2 regions of the Allokutzneria oryzae genome follow, and region 2 is predicted to be linked to the other one. Evidence: riboswitches for the same ligand, from Rfam matches in the RefSeq annotation. Region 2 holds a riboswitch; the other holds the start of a gene.

Region 1 (14,193 bases), on a different contig from region 2:
GTCCAGCAGGATGAGGTCGAACGCGCCGGTCAGCGCCGCACGCAGGCCCCCTGGGCCGTCCTCGGCGGTGACCACGTCCATGCCCTCCGCCCGCAGGCCCCGCTGGAGGGCCCTGCGCACGCCGACCTCGTCGTCCACTACGAGCACCCGTGGCTTCACGTGCACAGCATGCCGGTAGCTGAGAGTCTTGTGGTTCACCTCTCAGCGCTCTCTCAGTTCGCGGGGGCGGTCTCAGTCCAGTCTCAGGGTGGGACGTGCACTGTCGTCACCACGGAGGGAAACCGTCCGAGGAGGAGACGAACATGGATCGGAAGAAGGCCACAGTCGCCGCGGCCACCGCCGGTGCGATCGCCGGCGCGGTCGGGCTGACCGTGCTGGCCATGCCTACTGGTGCGGGCGCCGCACCCGTGCTGCCGCCGGTCAACCCGGAGCAGCTGGTGCAGTCGGTGCTCAGCCAGAAGGAGATTCCGGCGCTGGGGGGCACCGTCGAGGGCAAGACCAACCTCGGTATTCCCGCCATCCCGAACCTGCCGCAGGAGCTGAGCGGGGTGTCGGCTCGGGTCTGGTCCGACGGCACCGGCAAGGTGCGGGTGGCCAGCAGCCAGGCCGGCGGCGAGAAGATCGCCGTCAACGACGGCACGACCGCGTGGACCTGGGACTCGTCCACCAAGGTCGCGACGAAGCACACCTACGACAAGGACGCGGCGCCGAAGGGCAAGCCGGAGGAGCTGAGCGATCCCGCGTCGGCCGCCAAGAAGATCATCGACCTGGTGCGGCCCAGCAGCAGCATCTCGGTGGACGGCACGGCGAGCGTCGCGGGCCGCGACGCCTACGAGCTGGTGCTGGCGCCCGCCCCGTCCGAGCGCACCCTGCTGCGTGAGGTCCGGGTCGCGGTGGACGCCGAGAAGCGGCTGCCGCTGCGGGTGGTCGTGCTGGCCAACGGCTCCAGCGAGCCGGTGGCGCAGATCGGCTTCACCAAGCTCGACATCGGCGCCCAGGACCCGAAGCTGTTCACCTTCACCCCGCCCGCCGGCGCGAAGGTCGAGGACAGCGCGAGCAAGCTCAAGGAGTTCGAGAGCAAGCACCGCGAGGAGATCGAGAAGCACCAGAAGCCCGGCTCCTCGCCCAAGCCGATGGAGACCGACCGGGTCAAGGTCGTCGGCGACGGCTGGGACACCACCGTCGTCGGCCGCCTGCCCAAGCTGGACGAGCTGCCGAAGTCCGGTGAGAAGGGCGCCGCGGTGCAGAACCCGCTCGACATGGTCAAGCAGTTCGGCACCAAGGTCGAGGGCCCGTGGGGCAAGGGCTACCTGATCACCACCAAGGTCGGCACCGGCCTGCTCACCGAGGACGGCCGCTTCGCCGCGGGCGCCGTGCCGTCCCAGGTGCTCGTCGAGGCGATCGGCACCGTGAAGTGACGCTGAGCACCGAGCCGCTCGCGGCGACCGGTGTGGTGGGGGCGGAGCTCTCCGCCCCCGCCCTCGCGGCCCGTACCAGCGGACTGCGCAAGGTCTACGGACGCACCGTCGCGGTCGACAGCGTCGACCTGGAGGTCCCGCAGGGCGCGGTGCTCGGCCTGCTGGGGCCCAACGGCTCCGGCAAGACCACGACGATCAGGATGTTGCTCGGCCTGACCAGGCCGACGACCGGCAGCGTCGAGCTGCTGGGGGTGCCCATGCCGGACGGCGCGGACCGCGCGCTGCCGCACGTGGGCGCGCTGGTGGAGGGACCGGGTTTCCACCCGTTCCTGTCGGGGCGGGAGAACCTGCGGCGCTGCGCGGCGGCCGAACCGCTGCTGCCGACCGGGGGGATCAGCAAGGCGGTCGACGACGCGCTGGAGCGAGTGGGGCTGGCGCACGCGGCGACCCGCAGGTTCAAGGCCTACTCGCTCGGCATGAAGCAGCGGCTGGGCCTGGCCGCGGCGCTGCTGGTGCCGAGGAGGCTGGTGGTGCTCGACGAGCCGACGAACGGCCTCGACCCGTCGGGCACCAGGGAGATCCGCGGGGTGATGGCGGACCTGCACGCGGCTGGGACGACGGTGGTCGTGTCCTCGCACCTGCTGGCCGAGGTGGAGGCGACCTGCACGCACGTGGCCGTGCTGCACCAGGGCACTGCGGTGGCGCAGGGCGAGCTGAGCGAGCTGCTCGAAGCGGGGACTCCCACGCTCACCGTGTCCACTGAGGACGTTCAGCTTGCGGTGGACACCCTGCGGGAAAACAGGATTCCGTTCAGGTCTGCTGTGGACGGTGTGCGCGTGGAGCTGACGGGGGCCTCGCCGCAGCAGGTGGTCGAGAAGCTGGTGCTCGCCGGGGTGGGCGTGCGGGAGGCGCGCCGCGAGCGGACGGGTCTCGAAGAGCTGTTCGCCCGGTTGACCGAGGCCGACGTGCGGGAGGGGTCATGACCACGGCTTCGGTTGCGCTGCCGGAGAAGGTGACGAGGGCACCGCTGGGCAGGCTGTTGCGCGCGGAGCTGCGCTGGGTGCTGCGGCGGCCGAGGACGCTGGTGGGCTTCGGCCTGCTGGCCCTGGTGCCGGTGGGGCTGGGCCTGATGATGTCGCTGGCGGACTTCGGGGGAGGTCCGATCGGCGGCCCGCCGGTCCTGGCGTCGCTGCTGGGCAACGGGATGGTGCTGCCCCTGGCGGCGATGACCATGGCGATGCCGCTGCTGATGCCGATGCTGGTGTCGATGGCGGCCGCGGACGCGATCGCGGGCGAGTCGGCGCACGGCACCCTGCGCGGCCTGCTGATCGCGCCGGTCGGCCGGACCCGGCTGGTCATGGTGAAGGCGGTCGGCGTCGCGACGGTGACGGCGGTCGCGGTGCTGGTGCTCGCGGTCCTGGGCATCACCTCGGGCCTGGTGTTCACGGGCACCACGGAGTTCACCTCCCTGTCGGGCACCACGCTGTCCTTCGCGGACGGCATCGGCAGGGTCGGCGTCGCGGCACTGTGGGTGTGGCTGCAGATGGCGGCGGTGGCGGCGGTGGCGCTGGCGCTGTCCTCGTTCACCGACCACCCCCTGGTGGTGCTGGCGGCGACGATGGGCTCGCTGATCGTGTTCACCCTGCTGGGCACCCTCCCGGACCTGTCGTGGCTGCAACCGGCACTGATCACCACGGGCTGGACCTCGGCGATCGACGTGGTCCGCGACCCGATGGTGACGGCGACGCTGACGGAAAGCGGAGTGCGAGCGCTGTGCTACATCGCGATCGGCCTCTCCATCACCGTCGCCCGCATGGCCACCAAGGACACCTAACCCCGCCCCTTTCCGGCCATTCGCGGGCTTATGGACCTCTGAGGAGCTTGCGAGACGTCCATAAGCCCGCGAATGGCGGGGGGTCAGGTGATGAAGGCGATGCCGTCGGGGTCGAGGGTGAAGCGGGTGTGAGAGGTCAGGGCGGCGGTGACGGGAGCCGTCGCTTCGACCTCCGGGCCGGTGTCCAGGCGGACCAGCAGGCGCACGTGGTCGCTGCGGTGCACGCGTTGCAGGACTTCGCCGGTGAGCTGCCCCGCCGGGTCCGTGCGCAGCGCGCTCGCTCGCAGGCCGAGGCGGACCGGCCCGTCAACCACTCCCGGCGCGGGCACTGATCCCAGTGAGCTCGTGGCTCGACCGTCCGCCACGACTCCGTCCACGATGACCGTGCAGCCGAGGAACGCCGCCACCTCGGCGTCGGCGGGACGGCGCCAGACCTCGGCGGGCGTTCCGGTTTGGACCAGTTTTCCCTTGCGCATCAAGGCTACTCGGTCAGCCAGGGTAAAAGCCTCGTCGTGGTCGTGCGTCACCACGAGTGCGGTCGCACCCGCTCGGCGCAGCAGCACCGCCAGGTCCATCGCCAGCTGCTCGCGCAACGCCCGGTCCAGCGCGGACAACGGCTCATCCAGCAGCAGGAGCTTCGGCCGAGGAGCGAGGGCGCGGGCCAGGGCGACGCGCTGCTGCTCACCGCCGGACAGCTCGGTGGTTCGCCGAGCGCCATATCCGGGCAGTCCCACCAGCTCCAGAAGCTCGGCCACTCGCTCGGCTTGGTGCTTTCGGTCGACGCCGTGCATGCGCAGACCGAACGCGACGTTTCCCGCCACATCACGGTGCGGGAACAGTTGGCCGTCCTGGAAAACGAGCCCAAAACCACGGCGGTGGACCGGGACTCCGGCGAGGTCGGCACCGTCCCAGCTGACCGTTCCAGAGCTAGCGCGTTCCAGACCCGCGACCGCGCGCAGCAGCGTCGACTTACCGCAGCCCGAGGGGCCGAGCAGCGCGACTACCTCACCGTCCTCAATGGACATTTCCACATCGGACACAGCGGCGACAGATCCATAGTGGACGGTCAGATCCTTGAGCCGAAGGCCCATCAGAACTCCCCAAGGGCTTCGGTGCCCACCCGGACACGTTCGATCAGCGCCACCGCGACCACCGTGACGATCATCAGCAGCACACAGGACGCGTAGGCCATCTGCACGTTCAGCTCCCCCGGCCGGGAGATCAACCTGGAGATCGCGACCGGCAGCGTCGGCGCGTCCGGCTTCGCCAGGAAGCTCGTCGCGCCGAACTCGCCGAGCGCGACCACGTAGCCGAAACCGGTCGCCGCGAGCAGAGATCGTCCGGCGAGTGGGAGATCGACCTCGCGCCACACCCGCAACGGCGAGGCACCGAGCGACGCGGCGGCCTGGCGGAGGCGGTCGTCGATCGCGCGCAACACCGGCAGCACCATGCGCACGACCAACGGCATCACCACGAGGGCCTGCGCGAAGGGCACCAGGACCGGGGACGAACGAAGATCACCTGGAAGCGCGTCCATCGTGACGAGATAGCCGAAACCCACCGTCACCGCGGACACGCCGAGCGGCAGCATCAGCACCATGTCCATGGCTTCGGCGAGCCGTCCTTGCCTGCGCCGCAACTGGGACAGCACAACAGCAGCCAGGACTCCGAGCACCAGCGCGAGCAGTGTCGCGTCGAAGGCGGTCCGCAGCGAGTTCGTCGCGGCGTCCATTCCGGACACACCAAGCGTGGAGCGAGCCGCGTCACCGGCCAGCGCGGTGTACCCGGCAAGGCTCCAACCATCTCGTGTGGACAGTGATCGCACGACGAGCGAGAAGACCGGCAGCAGAAGAAGACCCACCACCGTGACCGCCACACCGACCACCGCCCACTCGCCACCTTCAGGGCGGCGAGCCGTCTCGGTTCGGCGGCGCAACGTCAGGGCCGTCTCGCGCTTTCGCCTCGCTACCGCTCCGACGAGCAGCGCACCAACGACAGCGGCGAGCTGGACCAGCGACAGGGCAGCAGCTCCGGGAAGGTCCAGCAGCTGCACGGTACGCAGGTAGATCTCCGTCTCCAACGTCCGGTGCTCTGCCCCACCCAGAACGAGAACCACACCGAAACTCGTTGCGCAGAACAGGAAAGCGACCGCCGCCGCCGAACCGATCGCAGGGGCGAGCGCCGGCAGGGTCACCGAAGTGAAGGCACGCCAACGGGAAGCCCCCAGCGCTCGCGCCGCGTCTTCGGCTCGACGGTCGAGGTTCGCCCACAGCCCACCCACTGTGCGCGCCACCACCGCGACGTTGAAGAACGCGTTGGCCAGCACGATCGCGATCACCCCACCATCGCCAAGCAGGGAACGAAACGCCATTCCGACAACCAGAGTCGGCAGGACGAACGGGATCGTGACGATCAGCCGCACGAGTCCTCGGCCGCGCACGGCACAGCGCGCGAGCAGATAGGCGATCGGAAGCCCTGCCACCAGGGCGACTGCCGTGGACGCCGCGGCCTGGCCGAGGGTGAACGCGACGAGGTCCCAGGTCTGGGGATCCGCGAGCACCTGGCCGACACCGGTCCCCCGCAGTCCGAGACCGAGGATCGCCGCGACAGGCCAGGCGAAGAACACGACCAGGAACAGCAGCGGAACTGCTGCTCCTACACCGAGAGCGACTTTGACGCGCACGTCAGCCCTGCACGACCGACCGCCACTGGGTGAGCCAGCGCTCGCGGTCCTTGTCGACCTGGTCCGCCGGTAGCTCCAGCGCCTTCGCCGGCAGCGGTGCGGCCTGCTGCCAGGACTGGGGCAGCGCAACGCCTTCACGAGTCGGGTAGACGTACATCTGCTCGGCGAGCTGGGACTGGACCTTCTCCGACAGCAGGAAGTCCACGACCTTGCGGGCACCTTCGACGTTCTTGGCGCCGCTGAGCACACCCGCGTACTCGACCTGCCGGTAGCAGCCACCGAGCAGGGCCTTGGTGCGCGGCTTGCCGTCCTGGCCGATCTCGGCGGACGGCGAGGACGCGTAGGACACCACCAGCGGACGCGGCCCCTTGCCCGCGGAGCCGGAGAAGTCCTGGTTGTAGCTCTCCTCCCAGCCACTGGCGACCTTGACGCCGTTGGCCTTGAGCTTGGTCCAGTAGTCGGCCCAGCCCTGCTCACCGAAGGTGGCGATGGTGGCGAAGAGGAACGCCAGACCGGGCGAGGAGGTCGCCGGGTTCTGCACGACGAGCAGGTCCTTGTAGCGCGGGTCGGTCAGGTCCGCCAGTGACGTCGGCTCGGGAATGCCGCGCTGCGCGAGGAAACCGGTGTCCATGTTGAGACACACGTCACCGACGTCGACAGCGCTGAGCCGGTCATCGCCGGGCAGGGCGTAGCGCTGCGCGCCCTTGGCGGCTTCGGGGCTGCGGTACGGCTGGAGCAGCCCCTGCGCGAGCGCCCGCGAGGCATACGTGGAGTCGATGCCGTAGACCGCGTCGGCCAGCGGGTTGGACTTGGTCAGCACGAGCTGGTTGGTGACCTCACCCGCGTCGCCCCGGCGGCTGACCTCGACGGTGATGCCGCTCTGCTTGGCGAACTCGTCCAGCACCTGCTGCGGCACGGCGAAGGAGTTGTGGGTGACGAGGACGACCTTGTTACCGCCGGTGTCCGTCCCACTGCCGCCCGTCAGCGAACATCCGCTGACCAGCGCGAGCACGAGTAGGGCTCCGAGTGTCTTGCCGCGCACTAGCTCCTCCTGGCCGTCGTCCGTGACCACGAGGCACCGCAAGCGGCGCGCACCTCCCTACACCGGCATGACCCGGATCAGGTTCGTACGGTCGAGGGCTGGGTGCCCTCCTCTCAGCCCGGCATACCGGGCTCCCGTGGCTCCCCCAGCGTACGTCGGACTCGCGCGCGGCGGGAGCCAGGACCACCATGGAGGCATGGCTGAGCTGCTGAACGAGGAACAGGTGACCGAGGCACTGAGCGCTCTCCCCCAGTGGCGCCAGGACGACGCCGCGCTGACCCGCACCGCGGAGCTGCCGAGCTTCACGGATGCGATCCGGGTGGTGAACCGCGTCGCGGAGATCGCCGAGAACGACAACCACCACCCGGACATCGACATCCGTTGGCGCACGCTGACCTTCCGCTGCTCGACGCATTCCGTGGGCGGGATCAGCGCGCTGGACGTGTCGTTGGCCAGGGAGATCGACGGCGTGCTTGAGGCGTTGGGCTAACCGCAGTCCACCACTGCGTCGGCCCAGTCGGCGTGGTCGAAGTTCTTGCCGTCGCCGCCGTCGGTGACGCGCAGCGTGAGTGTGCGAACTTCGATCACGCTGGCTGACAGCGGAACGGGCTGCCCGCCGGTGCGCAGAACCCCGGTCTCCGCCAAGACCTTTCCGTCGCCGAGCACCTGGAAGGCCGAAGAGCCGGGCGATGTCGTCTCGTCGTCCATGCCGACGACCGAAGAGAAAGCTGTGCACTTCCCGCCCAGGTAGACGGAGATCTCAGCGGTGGCGTGCGTTCCGAGCCCCTTCTCGTACTTGCGGCCACCGATGCTGATCTGGTTGCCATCGCCTCCGGCCGCGTCGTTGTTGGACCGGTCACGCTCGACGGGGCCATAGCCGTTGGTCTCGGTCTCGAACGAGAGATCGCTGACGTACGCACGGCCGTTGGGCGGGACGAAGCCGCGAACGGCCTTGGCGACATGCACGCGGCGAGCGAGCGCGGGGTCCCAGAACTCCGCGACGACGGGCAGCTCGAAGGTCCCCGGCTTGACGTTCGCGCCGACCTTGACCGTCCATTTGCCGGAGAGCGGCCGTCCTTGGCCGAGCGCGGGAGCGGTCACCGGCGCTCCCTGCACGGTCCAGCCCGCGGGTGCCTGCGGGGTCAGCACGACGTCGGTCACCGTCCTCGCGGAACGGACTTCGAAAGTGCCGGTGACCTCGAACGAGGTTCCTGCTGCCGCGTCAACGGTCGAGGTGGGCGTGATCGCCAGCGACGTCTCGGCGACCTGGCGCACGGGCTCGTAGCAGGTCAGCCTGCCGGGTGTGGCCGGACAGATCACGGCGCCGAAGCCGCCGTTGTCGTGCACGTCGATGTCGAGCGTCGCGGACGAGGTCTGGACCGAGGTGGTGCGCTGGACATCAACACGCTGCCCAGGACGCGGGTCACGGACGGTCTCGACGAGCCAGCGGCCCGGTCCCAGGAAGGCCAGCGGCGCACGGAGCGTGCGGGCACCGCCCGCCGCGACCCCGCCGACGAACCAGCGATTTCCGTTGCGGCGTGCGATGACGGCGTCAGAACCGGGATAGCCGCTGACGTACTCGGTCTGGTCCCACACGGTCGGCAGCTGGTTGAGGAACCGCAACGCCTCCGGGTACTTCTCGTACGCCTCCGGCTTGTCGGCGAAGTGCTGCCACGCGGACTCGTACGCGGCGGGCAGAGCGATCTCGTGGCCGATGGTGGAGACCTTGTTGCCGGTCTCCATGCGTCCAGGCGTGTAGTCCATCGAGCCGACAACGTTGCGCACGAAGGGGTGCACGGGATCGTTGTCGGGCTGCGGGTTCTGCTCCGCGCCGTGGATGGCCTCCATCGACATCACGTGCGGCCACGTCCTGGCGAGGCCGTGCGGGATGGTCGAGCCGTGGAAGTTGACCATGAGCTGCCGCTTGGCGGTCTCCGCGAGAATCGTGTCGTACCACTGGTACCGGGCCTGCGAGTCGGACTCCATGAAGTCGACCTTGACGCCCTTGACGCCCCAGTCCTTGACCCTGGCCAGCACCGTGTCGCGTTCCGGCTGGGTGTCGAGGCTGGTCCAGTGGAACCACAACAGGATGTCCACCCCCTTGGCCCGCGCGTAGCGGGCCAGCTCCGGCACCCACTTGTCGCTCCAGCCCTCGTCGACGAGCACGTAGGGCCACCCGTTGCGGGCGGCGAAGTCGACATAGGCCTTCTGCCGCTCGAAGTCCTTGGGGCTGGAGTGCTCGGAGAGCCAGGACCACGCGACCTTCCCGGGCCGCACCCACGAGGTGTCGGTGAAGCGCGCGGGTATGGCGAGGTCGTCGACCAGGGTGGACTCCGTGACAGCGCCGAGGTCGCCGACGATCGCTGTGCGCCAAGGGGTCTGCCCCGTCGAGCGGATCTGCTGGTCCTTGAGCGCGACGGCGTAGGTGCCGCTTCCGCTCTGGTGGCTCAGCGAGCTCCCGGCGTAGCGACCGTCTACATCGGACTCAGTGAGCAGCACGTAGTCGTCGCCGACCTGGAACAACGAAGGGTTGCCGTAGTCGCCGGTGGGTGCGGCGCTCGCGGTGGTCTTCTGCCGTTTGTTCTCGTGCTGGGCGTTGTACGGCATCAGCCAAGCAGTGGCGTCGCCGGGCAATGCGAAGGCAGAGGCTTCACCCGTGACCACGACATCACGTGCGCCCGGCAGCTCGTAGCGATAGGCGACTCCATCGGGCGCGGCCCGCACAACAAGATCCAGGCGCGTGTTTGCGGCTCCGGCGAAGGAAAACCGGGTCTCGTTCATCACGGCCGTCCGGTTGAGCCGCTTGCCGGTCGTCATCCGGTACTGCTGCGTGACGACACGGTTCTGCCGCCCGGTCGCGCGGAGCCCCTTGGTGAGATCGGCGGCCGTGGTGCGGATGCCGACCGGGGAGGGCGCGATGAGGAGCTTGCCGTGGCGCTCGACGGACAGCGCGACCGAGCCGGAGCCGGGATCGAGCTTGACCAGCGCGCTCACCCCGCCCGGGCCACGGACGGTCCAGGCGTTGTCCGGCGGGGCTGCCATGGCGGGCGAGGACAGCGACACCACCATGGCGGCCGTGACCGCCGAGGCGAGCAGGGGGTGTGCAGGGCGCAGGGGCATGGCAACTCCGTTGTCATCCGACCCAAATCAACAGCACTCACCACAAGCGAACATCAGTGCACTGCGCTGAGGCAAGGGGCCGGGCAGTTCATGACAAAACGCGCCAACGGCGGCTGAGTGACCAGCCACCGCCGGCGCGTCCGGGAGTTGCTGTATCAGCGGCGGAACGGACCCTTGACCTCGAAAGTCATCCCGTCGGTGAGCTCGCCGGTAAGGCCCTTCTGCGAGGAGAAGTACAGGCGGGTGCCGTCCGGGCTGAAGGTCGGCCCGGTGACCTCGGAGTTCGCGTGCTGGCCGATGAGGCGGCAGAACGGTGCGACCACACCCTTCGGCGTGATGATGCACATCTCCATGTTGCCGCCGTCCTCGGCGACGTAGAGGTCGCCGCTACCGGCCCGCGTGATGTTGTCGACGCCGTAGAGCACGGGCGGCTGCTGCGCCTGCTCAGCGCCGTTGTAGACCAGGCCGAGCGTGCTGTTGCGGGCGTCGTAGGTCCACACCCGGCTGTCCAGCGCGGTGGTGAACCAGCAGGTGCCGTTGGCGTAGAAGCAGCCCTCGCCGCCGACGAACTTCTTCATGCCCGGCACCTGGTAGCGGGTCTCGACCGGGTCACCGAAGGGGTCGGGCACCGGCTTCCAGGTGACCGGCCCGCTGGTCAGGTCGTCGGGCGCGCACAACACCTCGACGCGCCCCTCGGAGAGGTTCGGCCACGAGGTCGGGATGAACCGGTAGAACCCGCCGTCGAACTGGTCCTCGGTCATGTAGACGACCTTGCGCTCCGGGTCGACCGCGCAGGCCTCGTGCATGAAGGTGCCCATCGCGGGCCGCACGACCGCATTCTTCCGCCCCCACGGATCGGTCTCGTAGACCTGCCCGCGCGGCACCTCCTCGCACGAGAGCCAGGTGTTCCACGGAGTCGCGCCGCCGGCGCAGTTGGTGTCGGTGCCGTGCAGCACGCTGTAGGCGTCGGCGATGCTGCCGTCGGCGCGGAACTTGATCGCGCTCACGCCACCGAGCAGCCCCTGCGACTTCGGCAGCTCGCTGTTGGCGACGTAGATCCAGCCCGAGCCGTCACGGAAACAGGCGCCTGCGTCCGGCGCGCCCGGCCACACGTAGGAGGTCCCCGCCACCTTCTGCCCGGCGCGGCCGATCACCCGGCTCGTGAACCCGCGGGGCAACATCACCCCGTTGGCGTCGGCGGGCAGCAGGTCCCCGTACGGGCTGGGGCCCGGCTGGGCTCCCGCCGCGAGGGCTCCGTGCCATGACGCACCGCCGAAAGCAGCGGCGGCCGCGCCCACCACCGCTGCCCTGAGAAATCCTCGACGTTCCACTGCGAACTCTCTCCCCAGATTCGATGTCCGGCTTGTGCCGGACGATCCGAATCCTCACAAGAGAGCTCGCGCGGTCACCACACGTTTCAAAACCCCTGACGTGAAGGCGATTCAGGTCACACGTTGAAACGGAAGTCGACGACGTCGCCGTCGGCCATGACGTAGTCCTTGCCCTCCATGCGGACCTTGCCCGCCGAGCGGGCCGCGGCCATCGACCCGGCCTCGATCAGGTCGGCGAAGGACACGATCTCGGCCTTGATGAAGCCGCGCTCGAAGTCGGTGTGGATGACACCAGCGGCCTGCGGGGCCGTCCAGCCCTTGCGGATCGTCCACGCACGGGACTCCTTGGGCCCGGCGGTGAGGTAGGTCTGCATGCCGAGGGTGTGGAACCCGGCGCGGGCCAGCGAGTGCAGGCCGGGCTCCTCCTGGCCGATGGTCTCCAGCAGCTCGCGGGCGGACTCCTCGTCCAGCTCCAGCAACTCGGCCTCGACCTTGGCGTCGAGGAACACCGCGTCGGCGGGCGCGACCAGCTCGCGCAGCTCCTTCTTGCGGGCCTCGTTGGTCAGCACGCTCTCGTCGGCGTTGAAGACGTAGAGGAACGGCTTGGTGGTGAGCAGGTTCAACTCGCGCAGCTCGGCGAGGTCCACCTCGGCCTGCGCCGCGAAGAGCGTGCGGCCGCCGTCGAGGATCTCCTTGGACTTCTTGGCCGCCTCCAGCGCGGCGCGGCGGTCCTTCTGGACGCGCGCTTCCTTCTCCAGGCGGGTGATCGCCTTCTCAAGGGTCTGCAGGTCGGCGAGGATCAGCTCGGTGTTGATCGTCTCGATGTCGGAGACGGGGTTGAACGCGCCGTCCACGTGGATGACGTCCGGGTCCTCGAAGACGCGGACGACCTGGCAGATCGCGTTCGCCTCGCGGATGTTGGCGAGGAACTGGTTGCCGAGCCCCGCGCCCTCGGAGGCGCCGCGCACGATGCCGGCGATGTCGACGAACGACACGGTGGCGGGCACGATCCGCTCGCTGCCGAAGACCTTCGCGAGCTGGTCGAGCCGCGCGTCGGGCAGCGGGACCACGCCGACGTTGGGCTCGATGGTGGCGAACGGGTAGTTCGCGGCGAGCACGTCGTTGCGGGTCAGCGCGTTGAACAGGGTGGACTTGCCCACGTTGGGCAGCCCGACGATGCCGAGGGTGAGACTCACGACCAGGCAGTCTAGGTGGCGGCCCCGGCCGTCCGGTCACTGGTGCTCGTACCCGGTGGGGACCCCGCCGTAGCTGAAACGGGTTCCCCCCACCCCGCTCCGCGACATTGCCCCCGCCACCCCACTCGCGGAACCCTGTACATCGGGGGACCCCTGTGGTGCGAGGGTGGCTTTCGCACGGTGAGCACGGGGCGATCGCCGCGGCCGATTTCCGCCAGCCGGTGGCCGGATGTGCTGGCAGCATCGATGTCGTGCTGGTCGATTCAGAGCGTGCCTACCGGGCTGTCGCCTCGCGCGACGCCCGCTTCGACGGCTGCTTCGTGCTCGCTGTCCGCACCACGGGCATCTACTGCCGCCCGTCCTGCCCGGCGATGACACCGAAGCGCCGCAACGTCGAGTTCTTCCCGACGACGGCCGCGGCGCAGTCCTCGGGGTACCGGGCGTGCCGCCGGTGCCTGCCCGACGCCGTGCCCGGGTCACCGGAGTGGGACCTGCGCGCGGACCTCGCGTCGCGGGCGATGCGGTTGATCGGCGACGGCGCCGTCGAGCGCGAGGGCGTGCCCGGGTTGGCGCGCAGGCTCGGCTACTCGGAGCGGCACCTGTCGCGGGTGCTCACCGCCGAGCTGGGCGCGGGGCCGCTCGCGCTGGCACGCGCGCACCGGGCCCACGCCGCGCGCACCCTGATCGAGACGACCACGCTGCCGTTCGCCGACATCGCCTTCGCCTCCGGGTTCGCGAGCGTGCGCCAGTTCAACGAGACCATCCAGACCGTGTTCGCGACGTCGCCGTCCGCGCTGCGCGCGGGCGCGCAGAAGCGCCGCAGGTCGGACGCGCCCGCCGAGCCCAGAACCGGGACGATCACGCTGCGCCTGCCGTTCCGCCCGCCGATGGACGCCGAAGGTGTGCTGGCGTTCCTGGCCGCGCGGGCGATCCCCGGCGTGGAGCACGTCGAGGACGGTGTCTACGCGCGCACGATCGCGCTGCCGCACGGTTCGGCGACCGTGCGACTGGAGCCGACGCCGACCCACGTGCACTGCCGACTGCGGCTGGTTGATCTTCGCGATCTGGGCGCGGCGGTGTCCCGGGTCCGTAGGTTGCTCGACCTGGACGCCGATCCGCTCGCCGTGGACGAGGTGTTGTCCGCAGACGCCTCCCTTCGTTCCGTGGTGGCCGCGACCCCCGGAATCCGGGTGCCGGGCGCGGTGGACGCACACGAGGTGCTGGTGCGGGCCCTTCTCGGCCAGCAGGTGTCAGTCGCCTCAGCGCGCACGTCCGCGGCCGCACTGACCAGGGCGCTCGGTGAACCGCTTCCCAACGGCGACGAGCAGCTGACCACGCTGTTCCCCACCGCCCAGGCGATCGCGGAACGCGGAGCGGAGGTGCTGACCGGTCCGCGCAAGCGGATCGACACCGTGCTCGCCGTCTGCTCGGCACTGGCCGACGGGTCGCTCCAGGTCCACGTCGGGCGGGACCACACCGAACTGGTCGCCGAGCTCCAGGCGCTGCCCGGCATCGGCAGCTGGACCGCCGACTACGTGGCCATGCGGGTCCTTGGCGCACCGGACGTCC
Region 2 (14,193 bases):
GCGACTTCAGCAGCGCGGCCGATGCCCGCTGTTCCACCGCGACGCCGTAGCTCGTCGCCACCATCGAGCCGGGCTCCGACCGCACCGGCTCGCTGGGGGCCAGGATCAGCCTCGCCACCCCGAAGTTCGGCGTGTGCCTGGTCCGGACCTGCATGAAGACCTCCGTACGACGACCGCCGCAAGCGCGTCGAGCAGTCTGACACGGCAGGATGGGCTGGTGCCGAACATGCCATCGACCACCCTGCGCCCGGTCGCCGAGCACCGCGCCGCTGTCGCCGCGCTGATCGCCAGGACGCAGGTGGAGTCCCGCCCGCTCACCGACTGCCTCGGACTCGTGCTCGCCGAGGACCTGCGCGCTGCGATCAGCCTGCCGCCGTTCGACAACTCCGCGATGGACGGGTACGCCGTGCTGGCCGCGGACATCGCGACGGCGAGCGAGGACGCGCCGGTGGTGCTTCCGGTCGCCGAGGACGTGCCCGCCGGGCGCACCGACTCACCGGCCCTGGTTCCCGGCACGGCGCACCGGATCATGACGGGCGCGCCGGTTCCGCCGGGAGCCGACGCGGTCGTGCAGGTGGAGCTCACCGACGGCGGCGTCGAGCGGGTCGCGGTGCGCCAGGCCAGGGAGGCGGGCGCCCACATCCGCCGCGCCGGTGAGGACGTGCGCGCGGGCGCGACGGTGCTCACCGCGGGAACCCGCCTCGGCGCGCCCGAGCTCGGGCTCGCCGCGGCCGTCGGGGCGGGCGAGCTGCCCGTGCACCGGAAGCCGAGTGTGCTGGTGCTGTCCACCGGCTCGGAACTGGTCGAGCCCGGGAAACCTCTGCGGCACGGGCAGATCTACGAGTCCAACGGGGTGATGCTCGCGGCCGCCGTCGAGCAGGCCGGCTGCTCGGCACGCCTGTTGCGCTTCGTCCCCGACGACGTCGAGCAGTTCCACGCGGCGCTCGCCCCTCATCTGTCCACTGTGGACTTGGTGCTCACCTCGGGCGGGGTGAGCGCGGGCGCCTACGAGGTGGTCAAGGACGCGTTCTCCGGCCGCGGCGTCGACTTCGTCAAGGTCGCGATGCAGCCGGGAATGCCGCAGGGGGCCGGAACCTACGAGGGCACACCGGTGATCACGTTGCCCGGCAACCCGGTCAGCTCGCTGGTGTCCTTCGAGGTGTTCGTGAGACCGGCGTTGCGCGCGGCGGCCGGGGATGCCGACCCCGGCAGGCCCACCCGGCGGGCGCGGCTCACCGAGCCGCTGCGCTCGGCGCTCGGCAAGCGGCAGTACCGGCGCGGGTTCCACGACGCGGACGCGAACACGGTGTCGGTCGTCGGCGGCCCCGGCTCGCACCTGCTCTCCGCGCTGTCGGCTTCGAACTGTTTGATGGAGATCACCGAGGACGAGACCGATCTCAAGGCGGGAGCCGAGGTCACGGTGCTGCTGACGCGTTGATCTTCCAGCCGGCTGAGCCGGCGTTGTGGCCACCGCGCGCAGAACTTGCCAATCCCGCCGCCGCACCGCAGACTCTCGCGCTGCTCTCCGCAAGGGGGGAGAGCGGAGTCGTCACCGCGGAGGAAACACCGTGCGATCTTTCCGAGCCTTCGTCGCCATCGCGCTGTTGATCGCCTTCCCGTTCCTGGTGGTCGGGATCGGGGTCGGCGGGATCGTGCTGGCGTTCTCGGCCAGCGGCCGGGCGTTGGCCTACCTGCTCGTCGCCAGCGTCGGCGTGCTGATCACCTTCGGGATCGCGCTGGTCAGCGCGTTGCGGACCCGGGTGGAACCACCGCAGGGACCGCGGCTGAGCAGGCAGGAGCAGCCCCAGCTGTGGGCGTGCGTCGACGAGCTCTCCGCACAGGTGCAGACCCGCTCCCCCGACGAGATCATCCTGATCCCGGACGTCAACGCGGCGGTCTCCGAGGACTCCAGGATGCTCGGGCTGCGCGCGGGCAGGCGGTACATGATGATCGGCCTCCCGTTGCTCGCCGGGATGAGCGTCGACGAGCTGCGCGCGGTGCTGGCGCATGAGCTCGGTCACTACAGCGGCGGCCACACCCGGATGCTCGCGGTCACCTACCGCGGCACCGAGACGCTGCAGCGGACCGTTGCCCGGCTGGACGGCGGGCCGGCCCGCTTCCTGCTCACCAACTACGCGAAGCTCTACATGCTCGTCGCGAGCTCGGCCAACCGGCAGCAGGAGCTCGAGGCGGACCGGGCGATGGTGCGGACCTCCGGGCAGGCAGTCGCGATCGCCGCGCTGCGCAAGCTGCCGACGCTCAGCCACACCTGGGACGCCTTCTCGCAGCGCTACGTCTCCCTCGCCGGGATGGCGGGCCGCACGCCGGACCTGTTGCTGGGCTATCGCGCGTTCCTGTTGCACCCCAACCAGAAGGAGTGGGTCGCCCAGGCCGAGGAGCAGCTGCTGGACGCCGAGTCCACCTCGCTGTTCGACAGCCACCCGCCGATCCGCCAGCGGATCTCGACGATCACCCGCCTCGCCGACCGCCCGGCGCCCGGCGACGACCGGCCCGCGTGGTCGCTGCTGCACGACCCGCAGAACAGCGTCCCCCTCGTGGAGGGCGCCCTGCTGGTGGACGGCCTCGGCCCCCGCGCGCAGTGGCCGGAGATCGTCCGGCTCGCCGGGGCCCGGTCGGCGGAGCGGGGCGCGGCGATGCTGGCCAAGGCCGCGGCGGACAGCCAGGTCGCGCCGCGCGGTGTGCTCGGCGACATCCTCAAGGCCCTGGGCCGGGGCCAGGTCGAGCAGCTGGTCAAGCCGCTGCTGAAGCCGACCATCCCCTTCGAGGAGGTGCCGAGGGCCGCCCGCTCGGTGGCCACCGAGCTGCTCGCCGACGTGGTGGTGGCGGCGCTGCTGGCCGAGGGCAGGGCGCGGCACGAGCTGAACTGGGGCGGTGGCTGGGTGCTGCGGCTGGACGACGGCTCGGAGCTCGACGCCGAGCAGCTGGTCGCGCCCGCGGCGCACGACCCGGCCAAGGTCGGCGAGCTGTGGGAGCGGCTCACCGCCCTCGGCGTCCCGTTCGGGTACGTGCGCTGGCCGAGCGCGGACGACCCGAAGATCAGCGGTGAGCCGCAGCTCACCCACGTCTTCGGCACGCAGGTGACCATCGGGCGCAACACCTGGCACGACCTGCTGGCCTACGACACCGGGCTGCTGCTGCTCCGGCTGCCGTTCGGGACCGTGCTCAAGGAGCAGTCCGGCGACCGGATCGGCGTCGGCGCTGGCATCCGGCGCAAGCGGCTGACCCCGCTGGTCGAGGCGTCCGCGAGCGAGAACCGCGGGCTGCCCAACGCGCGGTGGATCGGCGCGGAGCAGATCGTCAACGCCACGGACAAGAAGTTCCTCAGCGGCGGCGGCCGGCTCAACCTGGTCCTCGCCGACGGCAGCCAGGTCGAGCTGCGGGGCGCCACCGACGAGGCGTTCGAGTGCCTCACCGGCTTCGTCCAGCAGTCCTTCGCGGCGCGGGGCGGCGTGGCCCCACAGGCGGGTCCCGCGCCCGTAGGCTGACGGCGTGAGCTTCCTCTCGTGGATCATCTTCGGCGCGCTCGCGGGCTGGGCGGCCAACCTCGTCGTCGGCGGGCGTGACCGGCGCCCGCTCGGCTGCCTGTTCAGCATCGTCGTCGGGATCGTCGGCGCGGCGCTGGGCGGCCTGGTCTACAAGCTGCTGACCGGGGAGCGGTGGGACTTCGAGTTCAGCTTCGGCAGCTTCGGCGTCGCCGCGCTGGGCTCGATCCTGCTGCTCATGATCGTCCGGCTGGTGCAGTCCCGCAGGTGAGCCGGGCGGGCCGCTGGCGTACGGTGAAGAGTCCATTCAGCTCTCTTCACGGCCGAGGATCACGGATCACCTGACGATGACCGCGGAAGAACGTTCGGGCCCGCTCGCACACCTTGTCGAACTCGCCCGCAGCACGGTTCCCCCCATGCACCCCGCCGGCCGGCCGTTCGTGTTGGGCGCGGCCGTCGCCACATTCCTGATCAGGCGGTTCTCCCGCCGTGCCGGTGTGATCGGCATGGTCGTGACCGCCTGGTGCGCCTGGTTCTTCCGGGAGCCCAAGCGGGTCACCCCGACCCGGCCCGGCCTGGTGGTCTCCGCTGCCGACGGCACGGTCTCCACGGTGGGCCCCGCCGTCCCGCCCGCCGAGCTCGGCCTCGGCTCGGAGCCGGTGCCCAGGGTCAGCGTGTTCCTGTCGATCTTCGACGTGCACGTGCAGCGGATGCCCGCCACCGGTGAGGTCAGCAGGATCTCCTACCGCCCCGGCAAGTTCCTCTCCGCTGACCTGGACAAGGCCAGCGAGGACAACGAGCGCAACAGCCTGCTGCTGCGGACCGGGGACGGGCACCAGATCGCGGTCGTGCAGATCGCCGGGCTGATCGCCCGCAGGATCGTCTGCTTCGTCGAGGAGGGCCAGCAGGCCGCCGCGGGCGCCACCTACGGCCTGATCCGCTTCGGCTCCCGGGTCGACGTCTACCTGCCGAAGGGCAGCGAGGTGCTGGTCGAGCCCGGCCAGAAGACGATCGGCGGCGAGACCGTGCTCGGCCGGCTGCCAGGAGCGGAGTCCTAAGTGGACGCACGCACCGCGCCGGGGGTGCGGCTGCTGCCCAACGCGATCACCATCCTCGCGCTGTGCTCGGGACTCTCGGCGATCCAGTTCGCGCTGAACAAGGAGTACAGCGCCGCGGTGCTGGCGATCGGCGTCGCCGCGGTGCTCGACGGCCTCGACGGCAGGCTGGCGCGGATGCTCGACGCGACCAGCAAGATCGGCGCCGAGCTGGACTCGCTGTGCGACGGCATCTCCTTCGGCGTCGTCCCCGCCATCGTGCTGTTCATCTGGGGCTGGGACGGGGAGCGCACCGGCTGGCTGGTCGCGCTGGTGTTCGCGGTGTGCATGGTGCTGCGGCTGGCCCGCTTCAACACCCTGCTCGACGACACCGAGCAGCCCTCCTTCACCAAGGAGTTCTTCGTCGGCGTCCCCGCGCCCGCGGGGGCGGTCCTGGCGTTGCTGCCGCTGGTGGTGACGCTGGGCGCCGGTGAGGGCTGGTGGTCGACCAAGCCGGTGCTGCTGGTGTGGACCCTGCTGGTGGCGATGCTGCTGATCAGCCGGATTCCCACGCTGTCGCTGAAGAAGCTGCGCATCCCTGCCAAGGCGATCGCCCCGGTGCTGGTGATCATCGGCATCGCCGGGGCCGCGCTGCTGACCTACCCGTTCCTGATGCTGGCGGTCGTGGTGGCGCTGTACCTGGCGCACATCCCGTACGCGGTCTACCGCTACTACTGGCTGTCCAGGCACCCGGAGGCGTGGGACGTGGAGCCCGCGGAGCGCAGGGCGCTGCGTCGCGGCGCCCGCAGCACCCGCCGCCTCGGCCTGCGCCCGCCGCTGCGCCGTCGCGTCGCGGGAGCGGCGATCCGCCTGCCCCGCCTCCCCCGCCGCAACGGCACCACCGGCCCCGGCCCCGCGTCCCGCACCAGCTGGCGCCGCCTGGGCCTCCGCCGCGACCGCCGCGACTGACGGCCATTCGCGGGCTTATGGACTCTTTCGGTGCTCCGGAGCGGTCCATAAGCCCGCGAATGGCGATCGGTGCGGCGTAGGGTCTGCGGCGTGATCACGCTGACCATCCGGTTGTCCCCGTCCGCATTGGACACCCGCCGGGGCGTCGTCCGGCTGCATCCCGAGGTGCTCGACGCGCTGGGACTGCGGGCGTGGGACGCCGTGCGGCTGACCGGCACGCGGGAGACCGCCGCGCTGGCCGCCGCGTCGGACGGGTCGCACTCGCCCGGGGTCGTCCTGGTCGACGACATCACCATGTCCAACCTCGGTCTCACCGAGGACTCCGAGGTCGTCGTCGCCCCGGTCGAGGTCTCCACGGCGCGGTCGGTGACCGTGGCGGGATCGCAGCTCGCCTCGGCCTCGCTCACCCCGGAGACCCTGCGGCTGGCGTTGATGGGCAAGGTGCTCACCGTCGGGGACGCCGTGTCGCTGCTGCCGCAGGACCTCGCGCCACCGCCCGGCTCCGATGTGAGCACCGCGCGCCGCAAGCTGTCGCTGGCGATCGGCATGACGTGGACCAACGAGCTGCTCACGGTCACCGGGGTCGAGCCGCCCGGTGTGGTCGCCGTGCAGCCCGCGACCGTGGTCGGCTGGCGGGACGGGGCGCGGACCGCGGCGCTGCCTCCCGCTGTGATGGCCTCCGCGCCCGCTCCGGTCGCCCAGCAGGCGGAGGCCGAGCCCGCGCTCGCCCTGGCGGACCTGGCGGGCGCCAAGGACGCGGTGCGCCGGTTGACCGAGTGGTTCGACCTGGCGTTCCGGCGCCCGGAGCTGCTGGCGAAGCTCGGCGCGGAGTCCCGGCTCGGCGTCCTGGTCTCCGGTCCGTCCGGGGTCGGCAAGGCGACGCTGGTGCGCTCGGTGGCCGCCGCGGTGGAGGCCGAGGTCGTCGAGCTGGTCGCGCCCAGCGCCGCCGCGCTCGAACCGGCGACGGCGTCGCAGCGGGCGCACGACGCGATCAACGCCGCGGTCTCGGCCGCTCGCAGCGGTACCGCCTGTGTGCTGCTGGTGTCCGATGTGGAGGCACTGCTGCCCGCGAACAACCCGCCCCCACTGTCCACTGTGGTCCTCGACGCGCTGCGCGCCGCGATCCAGACCCCGAAGCTCGCCGTCGTGGCCACGACCGCCGCCGCGGAGTCGGTGCACCCCAAGCTGCGCAGCCCCGAGATCATCGACCGCGAGCTGAGCCTGCCGTTGCCGGACGGGCCGGTGCGCACCGAGCTGTTGCGGGTCCTGCTGCGTGACGCGCCCCTTGAGGACGGCATCGACTTCAGGGCCGTCGCCGACCGCACTCCCGGCTTCGTCGCGGCCGACCTGGTGGCGCTGCGACGTGAGGCCGCGGTGCGGGCGGCGTTGCGGCAGCGCGACTCCGACGAGCCCAGGATCGGCCAGGAGGACCTGCTCGGCGCGCTGGAGACGGTGCGGCCGATCTCGATGTCCACTTCGGACAACCTGTCCACCGGCGGCCTCACCCTGGACGACGTCGGCGACATGACCGAGGTGAAGCAGGCGCTGACCGAAGCGGTCCTGTGGCCGTTGCAGTACCCGGACTCCTTTGCGCGCCTTGGTGTTCAGCCTCCACGCGGAGTGCTGCTCTACGGCCCTCCCGGCTGCGGCAAGACCTTCCTGGTGCGCGCGCTGGCCGGGACCGGACAGCTCAACGTGATGTCGGTCAAGGGCGCGGAGCTGCTCGACAAGTGGGTCGGCGAGTCCGAACGCGCGGTGCGGGAGCTGTTCCGCAGAGCGGCCGAGGCGGCGCCCGCGATGCTGTTCCTGGACGAGGTGGACGCGCTCGCGCCGCGCCGCGGCCAGTCGTCGGACTCCGGAGTCGCCGACCGCGTGGTCGCCGCGCTGCTGACCGAGCTGGACGGCGTGGAACCGCTGAACGAGGTCGTGGTGGTCGGCGCGACCAACCGGCCCGAGCTGATCGACCCGGCGCTGCTGCGGCCGGGTCGGCTGGAGCGCCTGGTCTACGTGCCGCCGCCGGACGCGGCGGCCCGCGCGGAGATCCTCAAGTCGGCCGCCAAGCACACCCCGCTGGGCGACGACGTGGACCTGGTGAGCCTGGCCGAGGAGCTGGAGGGCTACTCGGCGGCGGACTGCTCCGCGCTGATCCGGGAGGCGGCGCTGACCGCGATGCGCGAGTCGCTGGCGGCGGCGGAGGTCGGCCTGGCCCACCTGAACCGGGCCCGCGAGTCCGTGCGCCCCTCCCTCGACCCGGCGCAGCTGGCGGCCCTGGAGTCCTACGCCGCCGCGCACCGCCCCTGACACGGGGAAGCCCGGCCCCGAGGTGTCCGGGGCCGGGCTTCACGTCGTGGGTGGCTACTTGGCGCTGTCGGCGTGCTTGTAGTCCTTCGTCACGATCACTATCACACCGGCCTTCGCGTCCTTGATGCCGTCGAAACGGGGTTCGACGCGCATGCCGAACTCGCTGGCCAGCCCGCGCGCCGTGGTCTCCTCGTCGGAGCCGGGCGTGTAGTAGACCGTCGTCGTGTAGATGACGCCGTGCGGGTAGTTGTCCACCGCGTCCACCGTCCAGCCCGCCTCGCGGATGTCCTGGGCGGCGCGGTCGGCGAGCTTGGGGATGGTGCTGTTGTTGTAGACCCGGATGCCGGTGCGCGGCTTCGCCGGGACGCCGCCCCCGCCGCCGCTGTTGGAGCTGGTGGTGGGCGGGGCCTGGGTCGTTGTCGGCGACGGTGTCGTCGCCTGCGACGTGGTGGTCACCGGCGGCGCCTGGGTGGTCGTCACCGCGGGAGGCGGTGTGGTCACCGGCGCCGGTTCGGCTGTCGTGGTCGTCTGCTGACCGAGCGGGTCGGTTGGCGTGTCCCCGCCGAACAGGGAGAAGACGCCGAACGCCAGCGCGACCGCGGCGACCCCGAGCGCCACGACCCCGGCCACCCACAGGGGGCGGGGTGCGCTTGGCGGCTCGACCGAACTCATCTCAGCTGCCTCCTAGTGCGGCACTTCTTCGCGGTGCTCAGCGTGGATCCAGGCCGAGGCGGCGGGCGGAGCGGACTCGCTGGCGGCCGGTGCGCAACCGGCGGAGCCTGCGGACCAGCATCGGGTCGGCCGCGAGCGCCTCAGGCTTCTCGATCAGCGCGTTGAGCTGTTGGTAGTACCGGGTCGCCGACATGTCGAACAGCTCCCGGATGGCCTGCTCCTTCGCGCCGGCGTACTTCCACCACTGCCGCTCGAAGGCCAGGATCTCGTGCTCCCTGGCACTGAGGCCGCCGGTTCCCGGCGCGGAAGTGGCCTGGTCGCGGGCCTGGGCCCTCAACTCGGCGTCCATCCTGCTCCTCGTCCCCAGGGTCGGGATCTCCTCGGCCAGCGGTAATCACAGAGATGTGATTTCCAGGACTTCCATTACATCACGAGGGACCGACACTGGCTCGGGTACAACCCGGCGCGTCACGGCGAGACACGCCGTTAGGGTTTCGCGCATGGCCATTCACGCGATCCGGATCGCGGGCGACCCGGTGCTGCACAACCCGACCCGCCCCGTCGAGACCTTCGACGACGAGCTCCGCACCCTCATCGACGACATGTACGAGACGATGGACGCGGCGAACGGGGTCGGCCTCGCCGCCAACCAGATCGGCGTCGACCTGCGGCTGTTCGTCTACGACTGCCCCGACGACGAGGGTCAGCGGCACCGCGGCGTCGTGGTGAACCCCGTGCTGGAGACCTCCGAGCGCCCGGAGACCATGCCGGACCCGGACGACGACTGGGAGGGCTGCCTGTCCGCCCCCGGCGAGTCCTACCCGACCGGCCGCGCGCGGTGGGCCAAGGTCACCGGCTTCGACGGCGACGGCAAGCCGGTGGAGGTCGAGGCGACCGGCTTCCTGGCGCGCTGCCTGCAGCACGAGACCGACCACCTGGACGGCTTCCTGTACCTGCACCGGCTGGTCGGCAGGCACGCCAAGGAGTCCAAGCGGATGCTCAAGCGCAACGGCTGGGGCGTTCCCGGGCTGTCCTGGATGCCGGGCGAGGTCGAGGACCCGTTCGGTCACTGAGCGCGCCCGCTGGTCGTTTCGGCGGAATTCCACGAGGCGACCAGCGGAAACCCGGCCCGGGTCTGGCAGGGCGGCGCGGCTGTGGTTAGCCTCGGGCACCGAGGAGCACAACTTCACACCGAACGCGGGAGCTCGCGGCGAAGCGGGCTGAGAGGGCGGCTGGGACAACTCCCGGCGCCGCCGACCGCCTGAACCTGTACCGGGTAATGCCGGCGTAGGGAGGATTCGCCATGACGGCTTTCGCCGACAGCTCTGTCAGTCCGACCGTGACAACCGGTCCGATCACCGGATCGCGCAAGGTTTACACCGAAACCCCTGGCGGACTGCGGATCCCGCAGCGCAGGGTGGAACTGACCAACGGCGAGCACCTGGACATCTACGACACCTCGGGGCCCTACACCGACCCCGAAACGAAGATCGACGTCCACAGTGGACTTCCCGGGCTGCGCGCGCCGTGGATCGCGGCGCGCGAGCCGGTCAACGGCGCGGTTTCCCAGCTGGCGTACGCCAAGGCGGGCATCGTCACCCGCGAGATGGAGTACGTCGCGGCGCGCGAGGGCGTCGACGTGGACCTCGTCCGGCACGAGGTGGCCATCGGCCGTGCGGTGATCCCGGCCAACCGGTGCCACCCGGAGACCGAGCCGATGATCATCGGCAAGCGGTTCCTCGTGAAGATCAACGGCAATCTCGGCAACTCCGCGGTGACCTCCTCGGTCGCCGAGGAGGTCGAGAAGATGGTGTGGGCGACCAGGTGGGGCGCTGACACCATCATGGACCTGTCCACCGGCAGGCGGATCCACGAGACGCGCGAGTGGATCCTGCGCAACTCCCCCGTGCCGGTCGGCACGGTGCCGATCTACCAGGCGCTGGAGAAGGTCGACGGCGATCCGGCGAAGCTGTCCTGGGAGGTCTACCGGGACACCGTGGTCGAGCAGTGCGAGCAGGGCGTGGACTACATGACCGTGCACGCCGGCGTGCTGCTCCGGTACGTGCCGCTGACCGCGCGCCGGGTCACCGGCATCGTCTCGCGGGGTGGCTCGATCATGGCGGCGTGGTGCCTGGCGCACCACCGGGAGAGCTTCCTCTACACGCACTTCGAGGAGCTCTGCGAGATCCTGCGCACCTACGACGTGACCTTCTCCCTCGGTGACGGGCTGCGGCCCGGCTCGATCGCCGACGCCAACGACGAGGCCCAGTTCGCCGAGCTGCGCACGCTCGGCGAGCTCACCCACATCGCCCGCGCGCACGACGTGCAGGTGATGATCGAGGGGCCCGGCCACGTGCCGATGCACAAGATCGCCGAGAACGTCCGGCTGGAGGAGGAGCTGTGCGGTGAGGCGCCGTTCTACACGCTCGGCCCGCTCGCGACGGACATCGCACCCGCCTACGACCACATCACCTCCGCGATCGGAGCCGCGCAGATCGCCTGGCACGGCACGGCGATGCTCTGCTACGTCACGCCGAAGGAGCACCTCGGCCTGCCCAACCGCGACGACGTAAAGGCGGGCGTGATCGCCTACAAGATCGCGGCGCACTCCGCCGACCTGGCCAAGGGGCATCCCAAGGCGCAGCAGCGCGACGACGCGTTGTCCAGGGCGCGCTTCGAGTTCCGGTGGGAGGACCAGTTCAACCTCTCGCTCGACCCGGACACCGCGCGCTCCTTCCACGACGAGACGCTGCCGGCCGCGCCCGCCAAGACCGCGCACTTCTGCTCGATGTGCGGGCCCAAGTTCTGCTCGATGAAGATCACCCAGGACGTCCGCAAGTACGCAGAGGAGCACGGTTTGTCCACTGTGGAGGCCATCGAGGCCGGGATGCGCGAGAAGGCGGACGAGTTCGAGGAGCAGGGCGGCAGGGTGTACCTACCAGTGGTGAACCCGTGAACCAACCCGGCCTCCCGGGTCGCGCCCTGTGTTCGGGCGCGACCTGGGAGACACCGCCGCGCGCGTTGTCCATCGCGGGATCGGACTCGGCGGGCGGCGCGGGCATGCACGCCGACCTGCGCGCGTTCCTGACCTGCGGGGTGCACGGGATGACCGCGGTCACGGCGGTCACCGTGCAGGACTCCTTGGGGGTCAAGAGCTTCGTCGAGATCCCGGCGGAGACGGTCGCCGCGCAGATCGAAGCGGTCACCAGCGACATCGGGGTGGACGCGGCGAAGACCGGGATGCTGGCATCGGCGTCGATCATCCGGGCGGTCGCCAAGGCGTGCCACCAGGCCGGGATCGGCCGTGACGCCGCGGCGCCCTTCGTCGTCGACCCGGTCGCGGCGTCGATGCACGGCGACCCGCTGCTGCACGCCGACGCGCTGGACGCGTTGCGGGACGAGCTCTTCCCGATGGCGACGCTCGTGACACCGAACCTGGACGAGGTGCGGCTGCTCACCGGTGTCGACGTGCGCACCCGCGACCAGCTCGCCGACGCGGCGCGCGCCGTGCACGCATTGGGTCCACAGTGGACTCTGATCAAGAGCGGCCACCTCACCGAGGACCCCGAGTGCGTCGACCTGCTCTTCGACGGCACCGAGTTCTACGAGCTGCCCGGCGCGCGGTTCGACACCCCGCACACCCACGGCGGCGGCGACACCATGGCCTCGGCGATCACCTCGGCGCTGGCACGGGGCGCGTCCGTGCTGGATGCGGTCCGTTTCGGGAAGCGGTTCGTGCAGCGCGCGGTGGCGCACTCCTACCCGCTCGGCGCGGGAGTCGGCCCGGTGTCGACGTTCTGGCGGGTGTCGACAAAACCCATATAGCGGCACAACCGACTGCCCGGAAGTGAAATTCGGTCGCGGCGGGACAAGCTCGTCCGTAGCTTCGGCCACCATGGACCTGCTGTGGCGGCCGATGACGGCGAGCGACATCCCCGGGTGGGCGGCGTTGCTGGCCGCGTCCGAGCGCGTCGACGAGCTGGGCGAGAACTACAGCGAGGACGACCTCCGCGAGGAGTGGGCGAACCCCGAGCTGAACTCCGAGCGCGACACGATCGCCGTGCTCGACGCGGACACGCTGGTGGCGTATTCGTTGCTGCACAAGCGAGTCACGCCGGATGGCAAGTACCGCGTGCCTTCAGAGAGCACCGTGCACCCGGACTGGCGCGGCCGGGGGATCGGCACCGAGCTGCTCGCCTGGACAGAGAGGCGCGCGGCCGAGATCCATCAGGCGGAGCGCCCCGACCTGCCCGGCGAGGTGAGCATCGCCTGCAGTGAGCACAACTCGGCTCTCCGTGCGCTCGTCGACGCCGCGGGCTTCGTGCCCCAGCGGTGGTTCTTCGAGATGGAGCGGGCCATCGCGGGCGGGAGCGACCTCCCGCGGCAACAACCGCGCGAGGGCCTGCGGCTGGTCCCGTACGACGCGCGCTACGACGACGCGGTCCGGCTCGCCCACAACGAGGCCTTCCTCGACCACTGGGGCAGCTCCGAGGTCGAGCCGTCGAGCTGGCGGCAGTGGTACACGGGCAACAGCTGGTTCCGCCCGGCCTTGTCCTACCTCGTGCTCGACGGCGAGGAGGTCGTCGGCTACTTGCTGTCCAAGGAGTTCGAGGCGGACACGGCGGTGACCGGCGTGCGCGAGATCCGGTACGACACCATCGGTGTCCGTCGCGCGTGGCGCGGGAACAGCCTGGCGACAGTGATGATCACGCGAGCGTTGGCGGACAGCCGCGAGGCGGGCTTCGCCAGGGCGGCGCTCTCCGTGGACGCGAACAACCCGACCGGCGCGCTCGGCATCTACCAGCGGTGCGGGTTCGAGCTCGCACGTCGGCGGTCGGTCCACGCACGGGTACTGTCAGTCACCAACTGAGCACTTTGTGCTGATGAAGCATTAGGCTCCGCTCCAGCCCTGTTGATCGTTTCACCACCTGGAGCCCGGCTCATGACGCGTGCTCGCCTTCGGCGGTTAGTCGACGCACCTCGTTTCCAGCACCTCGTCATCGTTGTGATCATCATCAACGCGATCACGTTGGGACTGGAGACATCCGACGCGCTGGTAGCCGGCTACGGCACCCTGTTGCACGGGTTGGACCGGCTGGCGTTGACGATCTTCGTCATCGAGCTGGTGCTGCGGCTCTACGCCCACGGCGGGAGCTTCTTCAAAGACCCGTGGAACTGCTTCGACACGGTGATCATCGCCGTCGCGCTGCTGCCGACCTCCGGCTCGTTCGCGGTGCTGCGCGCGCTGCGCATCCTGCGCGCGCTGCGGCTGGTCTCGATGATCAAGAGCATGCGGCGGGTGGTCTCGGCGCTGCTGACCGCGATCCCCGGCATGGCGTCGATCGCCGCGCTGCTGTCGCTGGTGATCTACGTCGGCGGCGTCATGGCCACCAAGCTCTACGGCGAGATCTCGCCGGAGTACTTCGGCGACCTCGGCCGGTCCCTGTTCACCCTGTTCCAGGTGATGACCGGCGAGGCGTGGTCGGACGTGGCCCGGCCGATCATGGAGCAGCAGCCCTGGGCGTGGGTGTTCTTCGTCGGCTTCATCCTGATCACCTCCTTCACCGTGCTGAACCTGTTCATCGCGGTCGGTGTGAGCGCGATGGAGCACCAGGTCGCCGCCGAGCGCGAGCAGCAGGAGGAGACGCTGATCTCCAACGACATGCTGCTCGCCGAGGTTCAGGCGCTGCGGGCTGAACTGCGGGAGATGCGGG

The links. A riboswitch is a leader RNA that binds a small molecule or an ion and turns the genes downstream of it on or off. The one in region 2 is predicted to bind thiamine pyrophosphate.
Region 1: it holds a riboswitch for thiamine pyrophosphate, as region 2 does, so the genes downstream of both, ACFFQA_RS25460 (thiamine ABC transporter substrate-binding protein) here and thiC (phosphomethylpyrimidine synthase ThiC) in region 2, are expected to answer to the same signal.

What each region holds. Positions count from the first base shown of each region.
Region 1 covers NZ_JBHLZU010000020.1:220,327-234,519, reverse strand. Annotated here, with positions in the region: gene ACFFQA_RS25490 (response regulator transcription factor) at 1-159, opposite strand, end outside; gene ACFFQA_RS25485 (LolA family protein) at 303-1,418, shown strand; gene ACFFQA_RS25480 (ABC transporter ATP-binding protein) at 1,421-2,401, shown strand; gene ACFFQA_RS25475 (ABC transporter permease subunit) at 2,398-3,252, shown strand; gene ACFFQA_RS25470 (ABC transporter ATP-binding protein) at 3,336-4,343, opposite strand; gene ACFFQA_RS25465 (ABC transporter permease) at 4,343-5,935, opposite strand; gene ACFFQA_RS25460 (thiamine ABC transporter substrate-binding protein) at 5,937-6,977, opposite strand; TPP riboswitch at 7,015-7,125, opposite strand; gene ACFFQA_RS25455 (4a-hydroxytetrahydrobiopterin dehydratase) at 7,174-7,467, shown strand; gene ACFFQA_RS25450 (NPCBM/NEW2 domain-containing protein) at 7,464-10,097, opposite strand; gene ACFFQA_RS25445 (alkaline phosphatase PhoX) at 10,253-11,428, opposite strand; gene ychF (redox-regulated ATPase YchF) at 11,545-12,624, opposite strand; gene ACFFQA_RS25435 (AlkA N-terminal domain-containing protein) at 12,876-14,193, shown strand, end outside.
Region 2 covers NZ_JBHLZU010000018.1:2,487-16,679, forward strand. Annotated here, with positions in the region: gene ACFFQA_RS19115 (TIGR00266 family protein) at 1-154, opposite strand, end outside; gene moeA (molybdopterin molybdotransferase MoeA) at 227-1,438, shown strand; gene ACFFQA_RS19125 (M48 family metallopeptidase) at 1,569-3,506, shown strand; gene ACFFQA_RS19130 (GlsB/YeaQ/YmgE family stress response membrane protein) at 3,511-3,774, shown strand; gene ACFFQA_RS19135 (phosphatidylserine decarboxylase) at 3,851-4,561, shown strand; gene pssA (CDP-diacylglycerol--serine O-phosphatidyltransferase) at 4,562-5,506, shown strand; gene ACFFQA_RS19145 (AAA family ATPase) at 5,597-7,807, shown strand; gene ACFFQA_RS19150 (LytR C-terminal domain-containing protein) at 7,862-8,479, opposite strand; gene napA (nucleoid-associated protein NapA) at 8,517-8,828, opposite strand; gene ACFFQA_RS19160 (peptide deformylase) at 8,980-9,552, shown strand; TPP riboswitch at 9,667-9,792, shown strand; gene thiC (phosphomethylpyrimidine synthase ThiC) at 9,783-11,435, shown strand; gene thiD (bifunctional hydroxymethylpyrimidine kinase/phosphomethylpyrimidine kinase) at 11,432-12,304, shown strand; gene ACFFQA_RS19175 (GNAT family N-acetyltransferase) at 12,375-13,349, shown strand; gene ACFFQA_RS19180 (ion transporter) at 13,422-14,193, shown strand, end outside.